3 regions of the Streptomyces sp. NPDC018947 genome follow, and region 2 is predicted to be linked to each of the others. Evidence: riboswitches for the same ligand, from Rfam matches in the RefSeq annotation. Region 2 holds a riboswitch; each other region holds the start of a gene.

Region 1 (5,913 bases), on a different contig from region 2:
CCAGGTGCCGCACCGCTCCGGAGGTGTGGCGGGGCTGGTTGTAGAAGACGAAGTCGCCGTCGTCGCGCACGCGTCCGGCCGAGGTGAGCAACAGAGCCGAGGCGTCGACCTCGGGCACACCCGGTGCGGCGGTCCAGACGAGCGCGACGCGCACCGTGGGCGGGTCGACGGCGATGTTGGCGCCCTTGCTCAGGGATGTGGCTGTCATGCGCCCAGTCTGCCGAGGCGGGCCGCCGCGGGGGAGGGGGCGGGCCCCGCGCTCCGCGCCTCCTCCCCCTCCTGCCGGCCCCCGGGGCGGGTCAGACCCTGCAGCTCCGCACCGGTCGCGTACAGGGCGACGAGCAGCGGCCGCAGGGCCCGGCCTGCCTCCGTCAGGGCGTAGCGGCTGCGTACGGGGAAGCCCCGCAGGCGTTCGGCTGTCACCAGGCCCCTGTCCTGCAGCGTCCGGAGGCGTTCGGTGAGCACCTTCGCCGAGAGTTCCGGCAGCAGCTCCCGCAGTTCGGTGAAGCCCCGGGGGCCGCCCATCAGCTCGCGGAGCACCAGCGTGGTCCATCGGCCGGAGACGGCGGCCAGGGCGGTCTCCACGGGGCAGTCGGCTTCGGGACGTCGGGTGCGGCCCCGTTCGTCGGGCACCAACTCCCCGTCCCAGCGGTGGGTTTCCGTTTGGTTACCCGCGTCCGCGGGCTGTTCGCTTGCCACATGACGCATTCCCCCAGTGTGCCGCTGGCCACGCGCGCGGCCGAGCATCCGTACGTCTTCGCACGGGCCTTCAACACCTTCGACCCGCACGTCCTGGACCAGGTCTACGAACCTGGGGCCGGCTTCGTGCCCGAGCCGGGCCGGCTGGTGTCCGGGCCGGACCGGCTGCGCGCCAACGGGGACTTCCTGGCGCTGCGCGTGCCGATCCGAATCTCGCCCCGGCACACCTACGCGGTGGGTGATCTGGCCCTGCTGATCGTGGACTTCGTCATCGACGGCGTCGCCGCGCACGGGGACCACGTGCGTATCGAGGGCACCGCGACGGACGTGGCCCGTCGCGGGCCGGACGGCTTCTGGCGCTACGCGATCGACAACCCGTTCGGTGTGGCGGGCCCGCCCGCGACCACCCCGGTGACCGGCTGACGCCGGGCGGTCCCGGCGGTGCGGGACCGCCCCCTGTGCGGGCTCAGTCGGCCAGCGGGAGATACACCCGGTTCCCGCCGGCGGCGAACTCCTTCGACTTCTGGAGCATGCCCTCGGCGATCTCGTCCGCCGACGCCCCCTCGGAGACCGTGCCGCCGAACCGCTCGTTGATGCTCTGGCTGATCTTCATCGAGCAGAACTTCGGCCCGCACATCGAGCAGAAGTGAGCCGTCTTGGCGGGCTCGGCCGGCAGTGTCTCGTCGTGGAACTCCCGTGCCGTGTCCGGGTCGAGGGCCAGATTGAACTGGTCCTCCCACCGGAACTCGAACCGGGCGTCCGACAGCGCGTCGTCCCACTCCTGCGCACCCGGATGCCCCTTGGCGAGGTCGGCGGCATGGGCGGCGATCTTGTAGGTGATGACGCCGGTCTTGACGTCGTCACGGTTGGGCAGGCCCAGGTGCTCCTTGGGCGTGACGTAGCAGAGCATGGCCGTGCCCCACCAGGCGATCATCGCGGCACCGATGCCGGAGGTGATGTGGTCGTACGCCGGCGCGACGTCCGTCGTCAGCGGGCCGAGCGTATAGAACGGAGCTTCATCGCAGATCTCCTGCTGAAGGTCGATGTTCTCCTTGATCTTGTGCATCGGGACGTGGCCCGGGCCCTCGATCATGGTCTGTACATCGAAACGCCTGGCGATCCGGTTGAGTTCCCCGAGCGTACGCAGCTCCGCGAACTGCGCCTCGTCGTTGGCGTCAGCGATCGACCCGGGCCGCAGACCGTCCCCGAGGGAGTACGTGACGTCGTAGGCCGCGAGGATCTCGCAGAGCTCCTCGAAGTTCTCGTACAGGAACGACTCCTTGTGGTGCGCCAGGCACCAGGCCGCCATGATCGAGCCGCCGCGCGAGACGATGCCGGTCTTCCGGTTCGCGGTGAGCGGTACGTAGGACAGGCGCACGCCCGCGTGGACGGTCATGTAGTCCACGCCCTGCTCGGCCTGCTCGATGACCGTGTCCTTGTAGATCTCCCAGGTCAGCTCCTCCGCCCTGCCGTCGACCTTCTCCAGTGCCTGGTAGAGCGGCACGGTGCCGATGGGGACGGGCGAGTTGCGCAGCACCCATTCGCGGGTGGTGTGGATGTTGCGGCCGGTGGAGAGGTCCATGACCGTGTCGGCGCCCCAGCGGGTCGCCCAGGTCATCTTCTCGACCTCCTCCTCGATGGAGGACGTCACCGCGGAGTTGCCGATGTTGGCGTTCACCTTCACCAGGAACCGCTTGCCGATGATCATCGGCTCGATCTCCGGGTGGTTGACATTGGCCGGCAGCACGGCCCGTCCGGCGGCGATCTCCTCGCGGACCACCTCCGGCGAGACGTTCTCCCGGAGGGCCACGTACTCCATCTCGGGCGTGATCTGGCCCCGGCGCGCGTACGCGAGCTGCGTCACCGCCGCGCCGTCCCGGCCCCGGCGCGGCTGGCGCGGACGACCGGGGAACACCGCGTCGAGATTGCGCAGTCCGCCGCGTGGCGAGGTGTGCTTGATGCCGTCGTCCTCGGGGCGGACGGGACGACCGGCGTACTCCTCCGTGTCGCCGCGGGCGATCACCCAGTTCTCCCGCAGCGGCGGCAGTCCCCTGCGGACGTCGGTGTCGACGAGGGGGTCGGTGTACGGCCCCGATGTGTCGTAGAGGGTGACCGACTTCCCATTGGTGAGGTGCACCTGACGGACCGGCACCCGCAGGTCGGGGCGCGAGCCCTCGACGTACGCCTTGTGCCAGCCGATGGACTTCCCGGCCTCCGCTGACGTCTCCTCGGCGGAGTTCTGCGTGGAGGCAGGCGTGCGTGCGTCCTTGATGGTCATGAGACCTACTCCCTACGCCGGCATTACCCGGTAACAGGTTCGGCGGTCGGCGCAGCCGTTTCCGTCTCCCGACGCTTCGTGGGGAACATCACTCGGCTTCGGTGACGTTTCCCGTGAAACATCGCAGGGACGGAGGTCAGCGCCCTCTCAGCCCGGTGCTCCGAGCTCCCGCGTGTACAAAGGTGCCCCCACGCTAGCGTCAATTCGGGCGCGGTGAACAGAGGGCCCCCCTCGTTCTTGCGATGATCGGTCGGTGACCACGACCCAGCACCCTCCCTACCCGCCGCACGAACCCCGGCGCGGCCCCGGCGCCGCGCCGGGTGACGGTCGTACGCACGGCCACTCCGCCGACGACGCGTACGGTGCGGGTGCGAGACAGGAGACGGTTCACGCGTACCCCGCTCCCGGCGGCCACGGTCCGGGCGGCCCCGAGCCGCACGGCGCCGGTGACGGGCAGGGGGGCGGGCACGGGCACTCGCACGGGCACAGTCACAGCCACGGGCCCGCGGCGCCCGTCTCCCGCCATCTGCGGAAGGTCATCGCGGCGGTCCTCATCCCGTTCGCCGCCGTGGTGGTGGTCGGCCTCGCCGTGCTCTGGCCGGGCGGTGCCCCGCCGCACGAGCGCACCGGCGTCGGCTTCGACCGGCAGACGCAGCAGGCCACGGTCACCGAGGTGGAGAGGCTGAGCTGCAAGTCCGTCAACGCGTCGGGCGGCGTCCCGACCGGGGACACCTCCACCGCTGAGGGTTCCTCGGCGGTCCAGCAGGCGAACGGCGACTGCAAGCGGGCGACGATCCGCGTCGACACCGGCGAGGACAAGGGCCGTACGTTCCAGGAGATCGTGCAGCCTGACCAGACGCGGCAGTTGCACGAGGGCCAGCAGGTGGTGGTCGCCTACGAGCCCTCCGCGCCGAAGGATCTGCAGTACTCGGTGACCGACATCAACCGCCGGTTCCCGATGGCCCTGCTCGCCGGCATCTTCGCGCTGGCCGTCGTGGCCGTCGGGCGGCTGCGGGGGCTCATGGCGCTGGTCTCGCTGGCCATCAGCTTCCTGCTGCTGAACTTCTTCATCCTGCCCGCCATCCTCCAGGGATCGAACCCCCTGCTGGTGGCGGTGATCGGGGCCAGCGCCATCATGCTGATCGCGTTGTACATGTGCCACGGCCTGTCCGCGAGAACGTCCGTGGCGGTGCTCGGCACCCTGGTCTCGCTCTTGCTGATCGGTGTCCTCGGTTCACTGTTCATCGGCTGGGCCGCGCTCACCGGCAACACCGACGACAACACGGGCCTGATCCACGGCCTGTACCCGTCGATCGACATGAGCGGTCTGCTGCTCGCCGGGGTCATCATCGGCTCGCTCGGTGTCCTCGACGACGTCACGGTCACCCAGACGTCGGCGGTCTGGGAACTGCACGAAGCCAATCCGACGATGGGCTGGCGCGGTCTGTACCGCGCGGGCATCCGCATCGGCCGCGATCACATCGCCTCGGTCGTCAACACGCTCGTCCTCGCCTACGCGGGCGCCGCGCTGCCGCTGCTGCTGCTGTTCTCGATCGCGCAGAGCAGCGTGGGCGCGGTCGCCAACAGCGAGCTGGTCGCCGAGGAGATCGTGCGCACGCTGGTGGGCTCGATCGGACTGGTGGCGTCCGTCCCGGTCACCACCGCCCTCGCGGCCCTGGTCGTCTCGGCCGACCGCCGCCCGTCCGAACGGCGCCCGGCGCAGGATGCCGGGACGACGGCGGTGTCCGGGCCCGCTGCCGCGCGCGGTGGCCGGGGACGTCGGCGCAAGCGCTGACCGCCCCGGCCGGGGCCCTGGCGTCGCCGCGGGGTGCCCGGCCACCTGAAGAAGCGTTCCTGCACGGCGGGCAGACCGCCGAAACATCACGCCACCGTCCAGGGGCGCCGTAACGTTCAGCCCGCGCTCTGTTCCTCGGCCAGGATGCGGTCCAGCGCCTCGTCGAGGTGCGCGTCGAAGTCGGCGAGGGCACCCTCCTGTCCCAGCGGCACCAGCTTGTCGGTGCGGTCCAGGAACGCCACCAGTGGCGCCGCGGAGGAGCGGAACAGCGCCTGGTCGCTGCCGACCTGGAGACGGATCAGCACCTCGGCCAGCGGCTCGGGATCGACGGGCGCGATGCGCACATCACCGTCACCGCACGGCATGGCCACCCCGTCGACCAGCAGCTCCCGGCCGAAGGCCCAGGTCACCGGGGCATCGCCAGGCAGATGAAAGGTCAGCCGCACCGCATAGGGATCACACGTCTGATAACGCAGCTCCACCGGAATGCGGAAAGAGAGCTCCTCGGAAACGAGGAAGCTCATCATGACCTCTGCCTGTACGGACTCGCCCATCGCCTACCCCGTCATTCGCCGTCGACTGTCCGGGAATCAAACCTCTAATCACTGGTGGCATCTTGCTCAACGTACACACCAGATCACAAGGAGTGAGTTTTCAGATACTGATAGAGAGCGCGAGGGACCCCAGAAGCCGGCCCATCTCGTCCTGCAGCCGCCGGGCCGCGCACGGCAGCCGGTCGGCCTGACGGGCGGGAAGGGAGATGGCCACCGTGGCGGCCGTCGTGCCGAGGGTGACGGGGATCGCCGCGCACACCGTCCCCAGGGCGTACTCCTGTCGCTCCGTCACCGGGGACATGGGCCGCATCCGTTCCAGCCGCTGCGTCAGGCAGCTCGCGTCCCGCACCGTGTACGGCGTCACCGGCCGCACCGGATAGCGGTCGAGGTGGTCGCGCCGCCCGTCCTCGTCCAACTGGGACAGCAGGCACTGCCCGACGGCGTGCGCGTGCCCGGTCTCCCGGAAGTCCGCCCACTCCTCCACCGCGGGATTGCCCGGGGTGTCGGAGACGCACACGACCTCGATCTCCCCGTCGCGGTACATGGCGTAGTAGACGGGTGCGCCGATCGCGTCCCGCCAGCGCGCC
Region 2 (5,913 bases):
CGAGCCGGGCCACCGACTTGGCCTCGCGGATGAAGCGCTCGACGAACGTGGCGTCGGTCGCCAGCGTCGGGTGCATCACCTTCAGCGCGAGGACGCGGTCGAGGCGGGTGTCCACGGCCCGGTAGACCGTGGCCATCCCGCCGACCGCGATCCGCGCCTCGACGCGGTACCGGCCGTCGAGCGTCTGCCCGACCAGGGGGTCCTGAAGGGTCGTGTCCACGCAGGCGAGTGTACGAGCCCCCGCGGACACCCGGCCGCCACGTCCGCGACCGCAGCGGTCCTGCAGCGCACCTGTGACGTGTCCGTCCCCGGGAGCCCGGCCGGTCCGCCGGTCCGGCGTCCGGTGCCTAGAAAGCCGGCCGCTCCGGGTCCAGTACCGCCAGGCCCTCCGAGGGCGACGACGCCCGGGCGAAGTGCCTGCGCGGGATCCGGCCCGCCCGCCGGGCCAGCCTCCCCGCCTCCACCGCGGAGCGCATCGCCGCGGCCATCAGCACCGGCTCCTGGGCCCGCGTCACCGCCGACGCGAGCATCACCCCGGCGCACCCCAGCTCCATCGCCAGCGCCACGTCCGACGCCGTACCGGCGCCCGCGTCCAGGATGACCGGCACGCGCGCGTGCTCCACGATCAGTTCGAAGTTGTGCGGGTTGCGGATGCCCAGCCCCGACCCGATCGGAGAGCCGAGCGGCATGATCGCGGCGCACCCGGCGTCCTCCAGCTTCCGCGCCAGCACCGGGTCGTCGTTCGTGTACGGCAGCACCGTGAACCCGTCGTCCACCAGCGTCTCCGCGGCGTCCAGCAGCTCCACCGGGTCCGGCAGCAGCGTGCGCTCGTCGGCGACGACCTCCAGCTTGACCAGGTCCGTGCCGAGGGCCTCGCGAGCCAGGCGGGCGGTGAGGACGGCCTCCCCGGCGGTGAAGCAGCCCGCCGTGTTCGGCAGCACCCGGATGCCGAGCCGCTCCAGCACCGACAGGACGGACCCGTGCACGGAGGCGTTCACGCGCCGCATGGCGACGGTCGTCAGCTCCGTCCCGGACGCGACCAGCGCCCGCTCCAGCACGTCCAGGCTCGGCGCCCCGCCGGTGCCCATGATCAGGCGGGACGAGTACGTCGTACCGCCGAGGACGAAGGGATCGTCGGCCATGGTTCAGCCTCCTTGGACGGCGGTGAGGACTTCGACGCGGTCCCCGTCGGACAGGGCGGTTGCGGCCCACTGCGCGCGCGGGACGACGGTCTCGTTCAGGGCGGCGGCCACTCCGGACGGGGCGGCGGACAGCGTGCCCACCAGGGTGTCCAGGGCGGTGCCGGGAGCCACCTCGCGCGGCTCCCCGTTGACGGAGATCTTCATGCGGTCCGCTCCGTGGATGCGGGTACGGCGCCGAAGCGCCGGGGGGTGAAGGGACGCGCCTGCTCCGGGAGCTCCCCGGTGGTCAGGACGTCCGCCATGACGTCGCCGGTGACCGGGGTCAGCAGCACGCCGTTGCGGTGGTGCCCGGTGGCCAGCAGAAGCCCTTCCAGCCCGGTCGGGCCGAGCAGCGGGGCGTTGTCGGGGGAGCCGGGGCGCAGGCCCGCGCGGGTCTCCGCCAGGGGCAGCTCGGTGATGCCGGGGACCAGCTCGTGGGCGTCGCGCAGCAGCTCGTAGACGCCGCCCGCGGTCACCGTGGTGTCCCAGCCCAGCTCCTCGCTGGTGGCGCCGACGACCAGCTCGCCGTTCTCGCGGGGCACCAGGTAGAGCGGGTTGCCGCGCACCACGGCCCGCACCGTCCGGCTCAGCAGCGGCCCGTGCGCCGCCGGCATGGTCAGCCGCAGCACCTGCCCCTTCACCGGCCGCACCGGCGGCAGCACCTCGTCCGGCACGCCCGCGAGCCGTCCGCTCAGGCTGCCCCCGGCCAGCACCGTCTGCCCGGCCTCCAGCGCGGTGCCGTCGGCCGTGACGACGCCCCTCGCCCGGTCCCCGGAGACGGTGAGCCGCTCGGCCCACACCCGGTGGAAGACCACGCCCGCGCCTTCGCAGGCGGCCACCAGCGCGCGGGCCAGACGGCGGGGATCGATCTGGTGGTCGCCCTCCACCCGCAGGCCCCCGCGCACGCCCGGCGCGAGCATCGGCTCCAGGCGCCTGCACTCGCGCCCCGGCAGCCACTCGGACGCCAGCCCGCAGCGCTGCTGGAACGCGTGCAGTTCACGCAGGTGGGCGCGGTCGTCGGCGTCCAGCGCCACGGCGAGAGTGCCGCACCGGCGGTAGCCGAGGTCGTGGCCCGTGGCGTCGGACAGTTCGGCCGCGAACCGCGGATAGCGTTCCGCCGAGGCGAGGTTCAGGGAGAGCAACGTCTGCTCGCCGTAGTGCAGTTCCGTGACGGCGGCGAGCATTCCGGCCGCCACCCGGGCGGCGCCCCCGCCCGGCTCGGGATCCACCAGCGCCGTGGTGAGCCCGCGCTGCGCGGCCCGCCACGCCGTGACCAGGCCGATGATCCCGCCGCCGACGACGAGGACGTCCGGCGTACGCCGCGGGCCGCCCGGTGACGGGCGTGCGGATGCGATCGGTGTGGACGACATGGGCGTCCAGCCCCTCCCTTCGCCGGCATGACCCGGATCAGGTTCGTACGGTCGGAGGCCGCCAGCCTCCCTCTCAGCCCGGTGCGTCCGGGCTCCCGCGAGTGCTTTACGTTGGCCACCCTAGCCCGCAGCGCACCGAACTCGTAAGGGAGCCTCCACCGTGGCCCGTTCACTCGACGGTCTCGTCCTCGCCCCGGTCACCGACCAGGCACCCGGCCAGGTGGGCACGCGCACCCGGTTCACCTACCACGAGCAGGACGGCGCGATCTGGGCCGAGTACGAGGGCGGCGACGTCGTACGCGGCCGGCTCGTGGGCACCCGCACGGGCGACCGGCTCGACTTCCGGTACGTGCAGCTCCGCACCGACGGCGGCACGTCGTCGGGACACTGCGTCTCGGCGGTCGTCGACCTGCCCGACGGGCGGGTGCGCCTGGAGGAGACCTGGGAGTGGGAGTCGCGGCCGGGCAGCGGCACCAGCGTTGTGGAGCAGATCACCGGGCCCGAGGACTGACCGGCGATTTGCCGGGTGTCTAAGGTGATCGGGTGAGCGAGCAGACGCAGCAGCGGGAAGCGGACGCGGGGCGCCGCGTGGTCGTCGTCGGCGCGGGCATGGCGGGCGTGCAGACCGCCGTCGCCCTGCGCGAGCGGGGCTTCACCGGCACCGTGACGCTGATCGGCGCGGAACCCCACCAGCCGTACGACCGCCCGCCGCTGTCCAAGGCCGTCCTGCTCGGCACGGCCGAGGGCTCCGCCTTCGACGTGGACTTCGAGGCGCTCGGCGTCGAGGTGCGCCTCGGCTGCGAGGCCCTGGGCGTCCGCCCCGACGCGCACGTCCTCGTGACCTCCGCCGGTCCGGTGCCCTACGACGTCCTCGTCATCGCCACCGGCGCCGAACCGCTGCGGCTGCCCGGCGCCGAGGGCGTCCCCGGCGTGCACCTGCTGCGCACCCTGGATGACGCCGAGCGGCTGCGCCCCGTGCTGGCCCGGCAGCACGACATCGTGGTCGTCGGCGCGGGCTGGATCGGCGCCGAGTTCGCCACCGCCGCACGTGAGGCGGGCTGCGCGGTGACCGTCGTGGAGGCCGCCGGCCGGCCCCTCGCCGGCGCGCTGCCCGCCGAGGTCGCCGCGCCCATGACCGCCTGGTACGCCGACGCGGGCGCACGACTGCGCACCCACGCGCGCGTGGAGCGCGTCGAGCCCGGCCACGTCGTCCTGGACGACGGTACGCGGCTGCCGGCCGGCGCCGTCGTCGTCGGCATCGGCGCGCGGCCCGCCACCGCGTGGCTCGCCGGTTCCGGGATCGAGCTGGGCCCGTACGGCGAGATCCTGGCCGACGACCGTCTGCGCACGTCCGCTCCGGACGTGTACGCGGTCGGCGACTGCGCCTCCTTCCCCTCCGCCCGCTACGGCGAGCGGCTGCTCGTGCACCACTGGGACAACGCCCTGCAGGGCCCGGGCACGGTCGCCGCGAACATCGTCGGCGCCGGCACCGGCGAGACCGCCGACGCCTACGACCCGGTGCCGTACTTCTGGTCCGAGCAGTTCGGCCGGTTCGTCCAGTACGCCGGGCACCACGGGGCCGCCGACACCCTCGTGTGGCGCGGCGACCCCTCCGGACCGGCCTGGACGGTGTGCTGGCTGCGCGACGGGCGCCTGACCGCCCTGCTGGCGGTGGGCCGACCGCGTGACCTGGCGCAGGGCAGGCGGCTGATCGAGGCGGGCACGGCGATGGATCCGGCGCTGCTCGCCGACCCCGCGAGGCCGCTGAAGGCGGCGACCGTGTAGTCCCGGGCCCGGCGGGTCCGGTCGGGTCCGGTTTCCGACTGTCAGTGCCAGATGGCAGGCTGGAGACGTGACCGAGATTGACGCAAAGATCGATGCTCTCGTACCGGCCTGGCTCACCGTCCCCGACATCGCCGAGATGCTCGGCGTCGAGGTGACCCGCGTACGGCAGCTCATCAAGGAGGGCCAGCTCATCGCCGTGCGCCGCGGGGAGAACCGCGCGCTGCACGTCCCGGCGGCCTTCATCGACGGGGACAAGGTCGTCAAGGGCCTGACCGGGACCCTGACCCTGCTGCGGGACGACGGCTTCACGGTCGAGGAGATGCTCGAATGGCTCTTCACGCCCGACCCGAGCCTGCCCGGCACGCCCGCGCAGGCGCTGAGTGAGAATCGCGGTACGGAGGTGAAGCGCCGCGCCCAGGCGCTCGCCGTCTGACCCGACACCGCCCCGCGCGGGTGCCGGGCACGTCCCGGCCCCCGCGCCACGGGCCGCCGTACGCTAGCCCGCGGTGCGGCCGTAGCCGTCCGCGGCTGCCTGCCGAGCCGCCGACGCACGCGGCTGCCCGCCACCGTTGCCGCCGTACGGGGGCCGGCACTGCGGCCGTGGCCTTCGGCCTGTCCGCCACGGCCTGAACCGTCCGTGGCCGCATCTGCCGGAGCCCACGCCCGTGCGCCGTCCGTGGCCGGCCCGACGGCCCCATCGGCCCGCCGCCCCCCGTCGCAGGCGCCGGCACCGGGGTCGTGCCCCCCTCGGTCGCGTGGCGCGTGACCGCCCGGCCGCCCCGATCCATGGCCCATGCATCATGGTTGCCGCCGCCCGCAGCGGCCCGTACGCCACCTACCTGGGGGGACACCCGATGCCCGAGACCGCCGCCGCCACCGCACGCGCCCGCCTCGCCGACGCCCGGCTCTACCTGTGCACGGACGCGCGCCGGAGCCAGGGCGACCTGCCCGAGTTCCTGGACGCGGTGCTGGCCGGCGGCGTCGACATCGTGCAGCTCCGCGACAAGGGCATGGAGGCCGCGGAGGAACTGGAGCACCTGCGGGTCTTCGCCGACGCCTGCGCACGCCACGGCAAGCTCCTCGCCGTCAACGACCGCGCGGACGTCGCCCACGCCGCCCGCGCCGACGTGCTCCACCTCGGCCAGGGCGACCTCCCCGTGCCCGCCGCCCGGGCGATCCTCGGCGACGACGTCCTCGTCGGCCGCTCCACCCACTCCGAGTCCGAGGCCGCCGCCGCGGCCGTCCAGGAGGGCGTGGACTACTTCTGCACCGGCCCGTGCTGGCCCACCCCGACCAAGCCCGGCCGCCACGCCCCCGGCCTCGGCCTGGTCCGCCACACCGCCTCCCTGGGCACCGACCGCCCCTGGTTCGCGATCGGCGGCATCGACCTCGGCAACCTCGACGAGGTGCTGGACGCGGGCGCCCGCAGGGTCGTCGTCGTCCGCGCCGTCACCGCCGCGGACGACCCCGGAGCGGCGGCCGCGGAGTTCGCCGCGCGCCTGCGGGAGGCGTAGCCCAGGGGCGTCCCCGGCCCGCTCGACGGAGGCATCTGTCCAAAGGGTGGACAACAAGTCGAC
Region 3 (5,913 bases), on a different contig from region 2:
CGGTAGTACCCGAGTCCGGCGTCGCCGAAGGACCGCTGGACCAGTACGGCGAGGGGCAGCAGGACGAGGACGGCGACGGTGGCGAGCACGCCCGCCAGCAGCGCCCGCTGCCCGGCTCCGCGCGGCCGGCGCCCGGTGCGGGAGGCGTCCACGAGCCGCAGGGCGGTCTCGCGCCGCCGTACCGTCCAGGCGTGCACGGCGAGGATGGCGCAGACGGCGGCGAACTGGATCAGCGTCAGCACGGCGGCCGTGGACAGGTCGAAGACCTGCGAGGTCTGCCGGTAGATCTCCACCTCCAGCGTGGAGAAGGTGGGGCCGCCGAGGATCTGGACGACGCCGAAGGAGGTGAAGGTGAACAGGAAGACCATCAGCGCGGCGGCGGCCACGGCGGGCGCGAGCGCCGGGAGGGTAACCCGCCGCCAGGCTGTCAGGGGGGACGCGCCGAGCATCCGCGCCGCCTCCTCCTGGCGCGGGTCGAGCTGGGCCCACAGCCCGCCGACGGTGCGCACGACGACGGCGTAGTTGAAGAAGACGTGCGCGAGCAGGATCGCCCACACGGTCGTGTCCAGCCGTACGCCCCACAGCTCGTCGAGCAGCCCGCCGCGGCCGAGCAGGGCCAGGAACGCCGTGCCCACGACGACCGTCGGCAGCACGAAGGGGACGGTCACCACGGCCCGCAGCAGTTGCTTGCCGGGGAATTCGAGGCGGGCGAAGACATAGGCTCCGGGCAGCGCGATCAGCAGGGTGAGCGCGGTCGAGGCGAGGGCCTGCCAGGTGGTGAACCACAGCACGTGCCGGATGTCGGGCTGGGCGAGGACGTCCACGACGCGCCCGAGGCGCCAGGTGCCGTCGGCCTCCAGTCCGCGCGCGACGATCGCGGCGACGGGGTAGGCGAAGAAGACCGCGAAGAACGCGACGGGGCCGGCCATCAGGGCCAGCCGCGCCGCGTTCCCCCGCCGCCGCAGGGGAACGGGCCCGGCGGTCTTGGTCACTTCAGGAGGAGCGAGGTCCACGACTTGACCCACTGGTCACGGTTGTCGGCGATCTTCTCCGGGGCCAGGGTCTGCGGGTGCTCGGCCTGCGGACCGAACTTCCGGAACTCCGGCGGGACCTGTGCCCCCTCGCGCACCGGGTAGACGAACATGTTCAGCGGCATGTCGTCCTGGAACTCCTTGCTGACCAGGAAGTCCAGCAGTGCCTTGCCGCCCTCGGGGTTCTTCGCGTTGCTCAGCAGGCCCGCGTACTCGACCTGGCGGAAGCAGGTGCCGGTGGCGACGCCGGTCGGCGCGGTGTCCGGCTTGGGGTCGGCGTAGATCACCTCGGCGGGCGGCGAGGAGGCGTAGGAGACGACCAGCGGGCGGTCGCCGCCGGCCTTCTTGCCGCCGGACGAGCCGGAGAACTCCTCGTTGTAGGCCTGCTCCCAACTGTCGACGACGCGGACGCCGTTGGCCTTCAGCTTCTTCCAGTAACCCTCCCAGCCGGCGTCGCCGTAGTGGGCTGCGGTGCCGAGCAGGAAGCCGAGGCCGGGCGAGGAGCTGCCGGCGTTCTCGGTGACGAGGAGGTTCTTGTACTCGGGCTTGACCAGGTCGTCGAAGGAGTCCGGCGGGGTCAGCTCGTGCTTGTCGAAGTACGCCTTGTCGTAGTTGACGCAGATGTCGCCGGTGTCGATGGGCGTGACGCGGTGCTTGTCCTGGTCGGCCCGGTACTCGGGCAGGATCATGTCGGAGCCCTTGGGCTCGTACGACTGGAACAGGCCGTTGTCGAGCGCGCGGGACAGCAGGGTGTTGTCGACGCCGAAGAAGACGTCGCCCTGCGGGTTGTCCTTGGTGAGGATGGCCTTGTTGACGGCCTGTCCGGCGTCGCCGTCCTCGAGGACCTTGACCTTGTAGCCGGAGCTCTTCTCGAAGTCCGCGATGACGTTCTTGGACGCGGCCCACGAGTCGTGGCTGACGAGGGTGACGGTCTTGGAACCGCCGGCCCCCTCGTCGCCGCCGTCGGACGATCCGCAGGCGGCCAGGCCGCCGACGAGACCCAGCCCGACGACCAGGGCACTGGCCTTCTTGGTGATGCTCACGAAATTCCTCCTGGGTGACCAGGAGAAGACGCGGCCCTGCCCGGGACCCCTGGCGAGGATCCCGGGCAGGGCGCAACAGCTCGAGTGATGACCGATCTCCCTACCCAGAATGACCTGGGCCAGGTTCGGAGGGTCTGCGGCCGGTGCCGCACTCTCAGCGCTGTGGCGCTCCCCTGTCGGAATATGAAGATGTCTGAATATGAAGATGTACGCCGGTCAGACTACCTCTCGCTTGCGGCGAGCTGACCACACGCCCCGTCGATCTCCTGCCCCCGGGTGTCCCGGATGGTCACCGGCACACCGTGTGCCTCGATCGCCGCGACGAACGCCTTCTCGTCCTCGGGCCGCGAGGCGGTCCACTTGGAGCCCGGCGTCGGGTTGAGCGGGATGAGGTTGACGTGCACCGGCTTGCCCTTGAGCAGCCGGCCGAGCCGGTCACCGCGCCACGCCTGGTCGTTGATGTCCCGGATCAGCGCGTACTCGATGGACAGCCGTCGGCCGGACTTCGCCGCGTACTCGAACCCGGCGTCGAGGACCTCGCGCACCTTCCACCGCGTGTTGACGGGGACGAGGGTGTCGCGCAGTTCGTCGTCCGGGGCGTGCAGCGAGATGGCGAGGCGGCACTTGAAGCCCTCGTCGGCGAAGCGGTGGATCGCCGGGACCAGGCCGACCGTGGAGACGGTGATGCCGCGCTGGGACAGCCCCAGCCCGTCGGGCTCGGGGTCGGTGAGGCGCCGGATGGCTCCGACGACCCGGTTGTAGTTGGCGAGGGGCTCGCCCATGCCCATGAAGACGATGTTGCTCAGCCGCGCCGGGCCGCCGGGCACCTCGCCGTCCCTGAGCGCCCGCATCCCGTCGACGATCTGGTGCACGATCTCGGCGGTGGACAGGTTGCGGTCGAGCCCCGCCTGGCCGGTGGCGCAGAACGGGCAGTTCATGCCGCAGCCCGCCTGGGAGCTGATGCACATGGTCACCCGGTCCGGGTAGCGCATGAGCACGGACTCGACGAGCGTGCCGTCGAACAGCTTCCACAGCGTCTTGCAGGTGGTGCCCTGGTCGGTCGACAGATGCCGGACGACCGTCATCAGATCGGGCAGCAGCGCGTCCCGCAGCCCCTCGCGCGAACCGGCGGGGATGTCGGTCCACTGCTCGGGGTCGTGCGCGTACCGCGCGAAGTAGTGCTGCGAGAGCTGCTTCGCGCGGAACGGCTTCTCACCGATCGCGGCGACGGCCTCCTTGCGCTCGGCGGGCGTGAGATCGGCGAGATGCCGCGGCGGCTTCTTGGCTCCGCGCGGGGCGACGAATGTGAGTTCTCCGGGCTTAGGCATGGCTGTACCAGTGTCGCAGATCGACTCGGGTGGCCCGCGGGTGTCGTCAGCGGCGCCACCGGTCACCGCCGGGCCGCCCGGAGACGGCCCGAGCGTGCGCTACCGGCCGCAGGCACATCCCGCGGCGCTCGGAGACTCCTCGGCGGCCCGGCCGGTGCAGCAGCCGTCGCCGGTGGCATGGAGGTCGGCGCTCTTGCCGAGGGTGTCGGCGTCGGCCTTCACGACGTAGACCTCCCAGGGCTCCTTGCCGGGGCCGTGCACCCACACCTTGTCCTGGAGGGCGTAGCAGCACGACGTGTCGTTCTCCTCGAAGGTGGCCAGGCCGGCGTCCTTGAGCCGGGCGGTGGCCGCGGTGACCTGGTCGGTGGACTCGACCTCGACGCCGAGGTGGTCCAGTCGGGTTTCCTCGCCGGGGGCGCCCTCGATGAGGACGAGCTTGAGCGGGGGCTCGGTGAGGGCGAAGTTGGCGTAGCCCTCGCGCCGCTTGGCCGGTTCGGTGCCGAACAGCTTCGCGTAGAAGGTGATCGACGCTTCCAGGTCACTGACACGCAGGGCGAGCTGAGCGCGGGACATGGCAGGGCTCCCATCCGACTGTTTCGATATCTGTCAATACAAGATTGCGCGCTGAATCGAAGGCTGTCAACATAGAGCCATGTCGAATCAAGACGTGGTACTCGGCCGGCCCGACGGCTCCGGGGCCTGCTGCCCCGGACTGTTGACCGCTCCCCTGGACGAGGACCAGGCCGTGGAGCTGGCGAAGGTGTTCAAGGCGCTGGGTGACCCGGTGCGGCTGCGCCTGCTGTCGATGATCGCCTCACGGGCGGGCGGCGAGGTGTGCGTCTGCGACCTGACCCCGGCCTTCGACCTGTCCCAGCCGACGATCTCCCACCACCTGAAGCTGCTGCGGCAGGCCGGTCTCATCGACTGCGAACGGCGCGGCACCTGGGTCTACTACTGGCTGGTCCCCGAGATGACCGACCGGCTCGCGAGCATCCTGACCCGCCCCATGGGCGATCCACTGCCCGACCGCACCGCGCCGGCCGGGGCCGCTTCGTGAGCTCTGCCGCACCCGACCAGAACGTGGCGGGGCGTCTGTCCCTCACCGACCGCTACCTCGCCGTCTGGATCCTCGCCGCCATGGCTGCCGGGCTGGGCCTGGGCCGCCTGGTCCCGGGCCTCGGTGACGCGCTGGCCGAGGTGACCGTTACGGGGGTGTCCCTGCCGATCGCCCTCGGCCTGCTCGTGATGATGTACCCGGTGCTGGCCAAGGTCCGCTACGACCGCCTCGACACCGTCACCCGCGACCCAGGCCTGTTGCTGCCGTCCCTGCTGCTCAACTGGGTCATCGGCCCGGCTGTCATGTTCGTCCTGGCCTGGCTGCTCCTACCGGACCTGCCCGCCTACCGCACCGGCCTGATCATCGTCGGTCTGGCGCGCTGCATCGCCATGGTCATCATCTGGAACGACCTCGCCGGCGGCCACCGCGAAGCCGCCGCCGTCCTCGTCGCCCTGAACTCCGTCTTCCAGGTCATCGCGTTCTCGGCACTCGGCTGGTTCTACCTCTCCGTGCTGCCCGGATGGCTCGGCCTGGAACAGACCGGCCTGGACGTCTCGGTCTGGGAGATCGCCCGGAGCGTGCTCGTCTTCCTCGGCATTCCCCTCGCGGCCGGCTGGCTCACCCGCCGCATCGGCGAGAAGGCCAAGGGCCGCACCTGGTACGAAACCGAGTTCGTCCCACGCATCGGCCCCTTCGCCCTGTACGGGCTGCTCTTCACGATCGTCGTCCTCTTCGCCCTGCAAGGCGAAGCCATCACCTCTCGGCCCCTCGACGTCGCCCGCATCGCCCTGCCGCTGCTGGTGTACTTCGCGCTCATGTGGGCCGGTTCGATGCTCCTGGGACGTGCCGTCGGCCTGGACCACTCACGCGCGACGACGCTGGCCTTCACCGCTGCGGGCAACAACTTCGAACTGGCCATCGCGGTCTCCGTCGCCACCTTCGGCGCCTCCTCCGGCCAGGCCCTCGCCGGTGTCGTGGGCCCCCTCGTCGAAGTGCCCGTACTGATCGGTCTCGTGTACGTCGCCCTGTACGCACGCCGCTGCTTCCCCGCCCCGGCCGCCACCCCTGCGCCCCAGGAAGACACCGCCCATGCCTGACACCGCCGCCTCGTCCGTCCTGTTCGTCTGCGTCCACAACGCCGGACGCTCCCAGATGGCCGCCGCCTTCCTCACCCACCTCGCGGGCGACCGCGTCCAGGTCCGCTCCGCCGGCTCCGCCCCCGCCGACACCGTCAACCCCGCCGTCGTCGAGGCCATGGCGGAGGCGGGCATCGACATCGCCGCCGAGGTGCCCAAGGTGCTCACGGTCGAGGCGGTCGAGGCGTCCGACGTCGTGATCACGATGGGCTGCGGCGACACCTGCCCCGTCTTCCCCGGCAAGCGCTACCTCGACTGGGAGCTCCCCGACCCGGCCGGGCAAGGGGTCGAGGCGGTCCGCCCGATCCGCGACGAGAT

Evidence for each region. Region 2 has a riboswitch for thiamine pyrophosphate ahead of thiO (glycine oxidase ThiO). Riboswitches for the same ligand answer to the same signal wherever they lie in the genome.
Region 1: it holds a riboswitch for thiamine pyrophosphate, as region 2 does, so the genes downstream of both, thiC (phosphomethylpyrimidine synthase ThiC) here and thiO (glycine oxidase ThiO) in region 2, are expected to answer to the same signal.
Region 3: it holds a riboswitch for thiamine pyrophosphate, as region 2 does, so the genes downstream of both, ACH499_RS20145 (thiamine ABC transporter substrate binding subunit) here and thiO (glycine oxidase ThiO) in region 2, are expected to answer to the same signal.

The regions. Positions count from the first base shown of each region.
Region 1 covers NZ_JBIRZD010000013.1:100,071-105,983, reverse strand. The annotation lists gene ACH499_RS24130 (VWA domain-containing protein) at 1-208, opposite strand, end outside; gene ACH499_RS24125 (helix-turn-helix domain-containing protein) at 205-708, opposite strand; gene ACH499_RS24120 (nuclear transport factor 2 family protein) at 700-1,122, shown strand; gene thiC (phosphomethylpyrimidine synthase ThiC) at 1,166-2,977, opposite strand; TPP riboswitch at 2,970-3,159, opposite strand; gene ACH499_RS24110 (YibE/F family protein) at 3,231-4,772, shown strand; gene ACH499_RS24105 (SsgA family sporulation/cell division regulator) at 4,889-5,326, opposite strand; gene ACH499_RS24100 (helix-turn-helix domain-containing protein) at 5,427-5,913, opposite strand, start outside.
Region 2 covers NZ_JBIRZD010000001.1:354,930-360,842, reverse strand. The annotation lists gene pknB (Stk1 family PASTA domain-containing Ser/Thr kinase) at 1-220, opposite strand, end outside; gene ACH499_RS01630 (thiazole synthase) at 348-1,142, opposite strand; gene thiS (sulfur carrier protein ThiS) at 1,146-1,346, opposite strand; gene thiO (glycine oxidase ThiO) at 1,343-2,551, opposite strand; TPP riboswitch at 2,549-2,660, opposite strand; gene ACH499_RS01615 (hypothetical protein) at 2,712-3,062, shown strand; gene ACH499_RS01610 (NAD(P)/FAD-dependent oxidoreductase) at 3,095-4,336, shown strand; gene ACH499_RS01605 (Rv2175c family DNA-binding protein) at 4,404-4,769, shown strand; gene thiE (thiamine phosphate synthase) at 5,191-5,850, shown strand.
Region 3 covers NZ_JBIRZD010000010.1:104,879-110,791, forward strand. The annotation lists gene ACH499_RS20140 (ABC transporter permease) at 1-929, opposite strand, end outside; gene ACH499_RS20145 (thiamine ABC transporter substrate binding subunit) at 989-2,074, opposite strand; TPP riboswitch at 2,154-2,259, opposite strand; gene rlmN (23S rRNA (adenine(2503)-C(2))-methyltransferase RlmN) at 2,296-3,402, opposite strand; gene ACH499_RS20155 (ArsI/CadI family heavy metal resistance metalloenzyme) at 3,502-3,975, opposite strand; gene ACH499_RS20160 (ArsR/SmtB family transcription factor) at 4,055-4,459, shown strand; gene arsB (ACR3 family arsenite efflux transporter) at 4,456-5,556, shown strand; gene ACH499_RS20170 (arsenate reductase ArsC) at 5,549-5,913, shown strand, end outside.